Regions from separate parts of the Pseudoalteromonas sp. Scap06 genome, predicted to be linked through region 2. Evidence: predicted binding sites of a transcription regulator. Region 2 holds the regulator's gene; the other holds the start of a gene.
The links. The regulator MetJ, encoded in region 2, represses methionine synthesis genes. The targets are predictions, from matches to a motif close to TAGACGTCTAGACGTCTA.
Positions count from the first base shown of each region.

Region 1: metA (homoserine O-succinyltransferase) is a predicted target of MetJ. The motif match lies at 1,565-1,582, and genes of this name have one in related genera.

Region 1 covers NZ_CP041330.1:950,315-953,749, reverse strand. Annotated here, with positions in the region: gene FLM47_RS04350 (homocysteine S-methyltransferase family protein) at 1-551, opposite strand, end outside; gene metA (homoserine O-succinyltransferase) at 541-1,488, opposite strand; gene FLM47_RS04340 (outer membrane beta-barrel protein) at 1,682-2,332, opposite strand; gene ettA (energy-dependent translational throttle protein EttA) at 2,710-3,435, shown strand, end outside.
Region 2 covers NZ_CP041330.1:327,702-331,136, forward strand. Annotated here, with positions in the region: gene FLM47_RS01495 (malic enzyme-like NAD(P)-binding protein) at 391-1,632, shown strand; gene metJ (met regulon transcriptional regulator MetJ) at 1,705-2,025, opposite strand; gene metB (cystathionine gamma-synthase) at 2,224-3,435, shown strand, end outside.

The DNA of each region.
Region 1 (3,435 bases), 620 kb from region 2:
AGTATTAAATCAGCGCCGCCTTCCATTAATGCAAGAGTAGACTCCACATACGCAGTCACTAACTTATCAAAGGTGATATTACGATAGCCAGGGTCGTTTACATCCGGCGATAACGAACAGGTTTTAGATGTTGGCCCTAACACACCCGCTACATAGCGCGGTTTTTCTGGGGTTTTAGCGCTAAATTCATCACATACAGTACGGGCTAACTTAGCTGACTCTAAATTAACTTCACGGCTTATGCTCGCCATGTCGTAATCTTCCATCGAAATAGTGGTCGAGTTAAAGGTGTTGGTTTCGATAATATCGGCACCGGCGGCTAAAAAGCTGCGGTGTATATCAGTAATTATTTCAGGCTTGGTTAGGCTTAATAAATCGTTATTACCTTTAATAAGCACGTGCCAATCTTTAAAACGTTCACCACGGTAGTCTTGCTCTTCAAGCTTATGCGCTTGGATCATGGTTCCCATTGCACCATCTAAAATTAAAATACGCTGTTTGAGCGCAGCGCTTAGCTGTTCATGCTTATTGTTTTGAGGATTATTCGGCATAGTTGTTAGTCCTTACGTCTTGGCTAACTAAGTTAATATCATAGGGTGTGGTTTGGTAAACGTAATAATTTAACCAGTTTGAAAACAGTAAAAACGCGTGGCTTTGCCATGTTTTAGACGGTTGTTTGCTGGCATCGTCATCAGGAAAATAGTTTTCAGGCTTTGGCGCATCGGGACTTTTTTGTAAATCGCGCTCATATTCGGCTTTTAAACTGTCGGCATCGTATTCGGGGTGGCCGGTAATAAACACTTGGCTGCCCGATTTATTTTTAAGCAAATACGCCCCTACTCGTTCAGAGCCCGCTAATACCACCAGCTCTTCACAGGCGTTTATTTTATTAATATCTATGTGGCCATAGCGTGAGTGGGGTACTAAAAAGGTATCGTCAAAGCCGCGGGTAAGTGCACCATGGGCAAAGTAACATTGATGGGTAAACACCCCGCAGAGTTTATTGTCTTTTAAATCGCGCTTTAAATTATAACGGTGGTATAAGGCCGCGTGGGCAGCCCAGCACGAAAACAAGGTAGAAGTTACATGTTGCTCGGCCCAATCAATAATTACTTTGAGCTCTTCCCAATACGCTACTTCTTCATACTCTAGATGTGCGAGCGGTGCACCGGTAATTAACAGTGCATCGTAGTTGTTGTTTTTTACTTCTGAGAAATAACGATAAAAAGTATCTAAGTGTTGCTCTGAGTTGCTACTACTGCGGTGCGTATCAAGGCGCAATAGCTCAACATTTACTTGCAGCGGAGAGTTAGCCAACAAGCGAATAAACTGTACTTCGGTTTCTACTTTATTAGGCATCAGATTAAGAATAGCCAAACGCATAGGGCGTATTTCTTGGGTTTTTGCACGCGTTTTTGGCATTACAAACACGTTTTCATGACGTAAACGTGCAATAGCTGGCAATTCGTCTTCTACTGTAATTGGCATTCTTAAAGCTCCTGCTCATAAAAACCGAGAGTTAATACGCTCTCATTATGAACAGAATGCCAAAAATATCAACCTCTAGATGTATGGATGTCTAAATGAAATTTAGGATAGTAAACGAAATTTATAGAAGCACTTAGAATTATTAAGTAATATTTTTTGAGTTGCGCTACCAGAGTCAGTAGCGCATGCGGTTTTAAAAACGATAATTTATAGAAAAGTTAAGAGCATAGATATTACCTTGAATTGCATCAAAATACTGGTATTCTGCAATTGCCTGCCAGCGTTGGCTTAACATGTAATCAACCCCCGCCCCAAATGTTTTGCCATCCTTATCGTAATTTTCCTCTGTAATGAGAAACTGATTTGTGTTTGAGCCAATAACTTCTTTTGCAAAACGGCTGTAGTCATCGTTATAGCTCAACTTATTTCTAGCGTATCCCGCAAATAAAAATACACCAACTCGGGAAGAAACTGGGTAATTAGCTTTTAAAAATATGCTTGTTTGTAATTGTAAGCCGGAACCAACTTGAGTATGTACAGGTTCGGAAGTAATTTTTCCTGTCAATGGTTCTTGAGTATAAACATCCCCATTTAATGGCGTTGGCTCCTCATTTAAACCAATACCCAAACGCCCTTCTAGTGCAAAATATGGTGAAAACTGATAACCTACTTGAGTATAAAACGTTGTAAACTGCAGGCTATCCCCTTCATAAACATCGAATTCGGTAGAGCCTAAGCCGAACCCTTGATAAGGTCCATTCACTCGCATTATCTCAGCGTTACTCGCAACTGAGTACCCTCCCAAAATTATTGCGCTTAGGGATACAAGCCATTTTAATTTCATAATTATTCCTTTAGTTTAGTATCTGGTGATGTTTTAAATACCTTTTATAAACGCCTAAACGCTCAATATAAAAATTCAAGTTGTGTTACGACAAAAGTGAAACCAAATTACAGCTCTAAAATTAAGATGTGCGCTTTTAAGAAAACGCAAATCAAGTTAGACTTAAACTTATTCATTATATTTTTCTTCTAAACAACTGTTAACACTATGCAGTTATTTAAATACCCATACAATTGATCAATACAATATAAAACAATTTACTACACTTTCTTACAGCCTACTTATTTTTGAAAAGCTACGCCATTCGTTGACTGTTTCACCTGTGAGCCACTACAATACAGCATTGAAATTTTTATTATTATTTGAAGGCTTCTTCCATGGTTTTACCTGATAAGTTTATATTCTCGATGAGTCGAGTATCTAAGGTTGTGCCACCAAAACGCACTATCTTAAAAGATATTTCGTTGCATTTTTTCCCAGGCGCAAAAATTGGTGTGCTAGGTTTAAATGGTTCTGGTAAATCATCACTACTTCGCATTATGGCGGGTGTTGATGAAGAGTTTGAAGGTGAAGCTCGCCCTCAACCAGGCACTAAAATTGGTTACTTACCGCAAGAGCCTGTTTTAGACGAAAGCAAAACAGTTCGTGAAATTGTTGAAGAAGCTGTAGGTGAAGTAAAACATGCCCTTAACCGCCTTGACGAAGTGTATAACGAATACGCAATGGAAGGTGCTGACTTTGACGCACTGGCTAAAGAGCAAGGTGAATTAGAAGCGGTTATTCAAGCCCACGATGGTCATAATATCGATAACGTTTTAGAGCGTGCTGCCGATGCACTTCGTTTACCTGAGTGGGATGCTAAAATTGAGCACCTATCGGGTGGTGAGCGCCGTCGTGTTGCTATTTGTCGTTTGTTACTTGAAAAACCAGACATGCTGATTCTCGATGAACCAACTAACCACTTAGATGCTGAGTCGGTTGCATGGTTAGAGCGCTTCTTACATGACTACGAAGGCACTGTTGTGGCAGTAACGCATGACCGTTACTTCCTTGATAATGTAGCAGGTTGGATTTTAGAGCTTGACCGTGGTGAAGGTATTCCG
Region 2 (3,435 bases):
CATAAACATTTGCAGACAAAATTGCCAATATTATCTATATTTTTATTTGTTACACTTTAAATATGGTACTTAAATGTAGTTAACGTGAAGTTATTTGTATTTAAAGTTAAACAAAGTTCGGTATTTCACTATTTTAATTTAAGACTGAAAAGAGTATTTCATAAATATTGAATAAGGGTAAAAACGACCTGTAATATTCATTTTTATGACGAATTTATATTTTAAAAATGTCAGGATAATCTAGGGAAGTTGCTGATAAATCACTTAAAATTAAGAGTTCTAGCATATAACAGGATAGACCTGATATTGCTTGGAATTTAAAAATAATAAAGGTATCGTAGAATAAAACTACCTCTCACTTTAACTTAAATTGCAGGATATAATCGCGTTATGTCAGATTTTCGTGAACAAGCACTACATTACCATGCCCATCCCGTTCCAGGTAAAATCAGTATTGAGCTGACCAAGCCCGCTGAGACGGTTAAAGACCTCGCGCTCGCATATAGCCCAGGTGTTGCAGAACCTGTTCGTGAAATTGCCGCTGATCCAGCAAATGCCTATAAGTATACTGGTAAAGGAAATATGGTTGCGGTTATTACTAACGGCACCGCAATTTTAGGCTTAGGTAATTTAGGCCCACTGGCCTCAAAACCAGTAATGGAAGGCAAGGCATTATTATTTAAACGTTTTGCAGGTCTAGATTCAATTGATATAGAAGTTAAGCACCGCACAACCGAAGACTTTATCAACACGGTTGCGAATATTGCAGACACGTTTGGTGGTATCAACCTAGAAGATATTAAAGCGCCAGAATGTTTTGAGATAGAAAAAGCACTTATAGAACGTTGCAGCATTCCTGTATTTCATGATGACCAACATGGTACGGCAATTGTAACGGCTGCGGGTATGCTAAATGCGCTAGAAGTACAAGGTAAAGCAATTGAAGATGCGATTATCGTGTGTTTAGGTGCCGGCGCTGCAGCTGTTGCCTGTATGGAGCTTTTAATTAAGTGTGGCGCACTGCGTGAACATATTTATATGTTAGACCGTAAAGGCGTTATTCATACACGTCGTGATGACTTAAATGAATATAAGCAATTATTTGCAAACAATACGGATAAACGTACTTTACAGGACGTAATTGAAGATGCCGATGTGTTTGTTGGTGTATCAGGCCCTAATTTATTAGCCGCCGATGATTTGAAGTTAATGGCTGACCGCCCAGTTGTATTTGCATGTTCAAACCCCGATCCTGAAATTGATCCGCAATTAGCACATGCTGCACGCAACGATCTTATTATGGCGACTGGCCGTTCTGATTATCCGAACCAAGTTAACAACGTACTTTGTTTTCCATTTATTTTCCGTGGCGCACTAGATGTACGCGCAAGTGAAATAAACGATGAAATGAAAATAGCTGCTGTAGAGGCAATTCGCAGTATTGCTAAAGAGCCAGTTCCGGCTGAAGTACTGACTGCTGCAGGTATCGATAAACTAGAGTTTGGTGCTAAATATATTATACCAAAACCTATGGATCCGCGCTTATTGCCTCGTATCGCCAAAGCCGTTGCTCAAGCTGCAGTTGATTCGGGTGTGGCACAAATTGATATGCCAGAGAACTACATGGCGTAATTTTAAGTGTGAATTAACGCAAAAAAAACCTCAGCATTTGCTGAGGTTTTTTTATAACACAGATAAAGAAATTTAATCTTCATTTAAAATAGGCACTTCTAGTCCCATTTCTTGCATTATTTTCTTCACCTCTTCAGGTACTTTTTCTGCGTTGTCTTTACGTAGATCATCATCATTAGGCAGCGGTTGCCCTGTAAATGCATGCAAAAATGCTTCGCATAAAAGCTCACTATTTGTTGCATGGCGCAAGTTGTTTATTTGACGACGAGTACGTTCGTCAGTTAATACTTTTAATACATTTAGCGGGATCGAAACGGTGATCTTTTTTACTTGTTCGGATTTTTTCCCGTGTTCTGCGTATGGGTGAATATATTCACCATTCCATTTAGCCATAAGATGTATCGTTGCCTCAGATTATAAATTGCTCACACAGCATCAAAGCGTGTAAATATGCGTGAAATTCTATCGGTTTAAAAAAGATAGTCAAATACTAGTTATTTAGCTATCTAGACATTTAAATGCTTTGACATCTTAAACTGCATGCGCTACCTTTTAGACGTCTAAACTTCCAAAATAGTAAAGGTGACGAAAATGAGTGAAAAAAATAAGGCAACAATTGCTGTTCGTAGTGGAATAGAAGCCGACAAACAGCATGGTGCGGTTGTTCCACCGCTTTATTTATCAACAACTTACTCATTTTCTGACTTTGATACCAAACGCCAATATGATTATGGCCGCAGTGGTAATCCTAACCGTGACATTTTGGCTGAGGCGCTCACTGAACTTGAAGGCGGGGCTAAAGGCATTATTACTGCAACGGGTATGGCGGCAGTTCACTTAACAACTCAATTATTAAATAGTAACGATACGTTAATGATTCCTCACGATTGCTATGGTGGCAGCTATCGTTTATTTACCTCACTAGAAAAACGCGGCTTGTTAAAGCTAGAAGTGGTCGATTTCACTAAAAGCGAAAGCTTATCGCAAATTCTTGCTATTAAACCTAAGCTGATCTGGATTGAAACACCGAGTAATCCAATTTTACGATTAACTGATATTAAAGCAGTTACCGATATTGCTAAGCAGTGCGGTGCTCTGGTTGCTGCCGATAACACATTTTTATCGCCGGCTTTGCAAAATCCGATTAAATTTGGTGCTGATATTGTGGTTCACTCAACTACTAAATATATCAATGGTCATTCAGATGTTGTTGGGGGGGCGGTTATTGCAGCAACCGCTGAGCTTGGTGAAGAACTGGCATGGTGGGCAAATAATATTGGCATTACTGGAGCGCCATTTGATAGCTATTTAACTCTCAGAGGTTTGCGCACGTTAAACGTGCGTTTGAGGCAACACCAAGAAAATGCACTCGCTATTGCACAGTATCTAGAAAACTCCCCGTTTGTTGCTCAGGTTTACTATCCAGGTCTTGAATCACATCCACAACATGCGCTTGCTAAGGCGCAGCAGTTTGGCTTTGGTGCAATGGTTAGTTTTGATATCAAAGGCGATATAAACGATGCTGCAGCGTTTTTAACGCGCTTAAATGAATTTAGTTTGGCGGAATCATTAGGCGGAGTTGAAAGTTTGATTTGTCACCCCGCAACCATGACCCATGCAGGCATGGAGGCGACTGCCCGTGCAGAAGCTGGGGTGGGTGATACGCTTATTCGTATTTCGGTGGGTATTGAAGATGCAAAAGACTTACTTGCTGATTTAGACAGGGTATTTAATTTGGTTCGCCCCGGGCAAGCAGATAATGCTTTAGCTGCAAAAAATGGTGCCAGTGAGTCATTTGGCTCA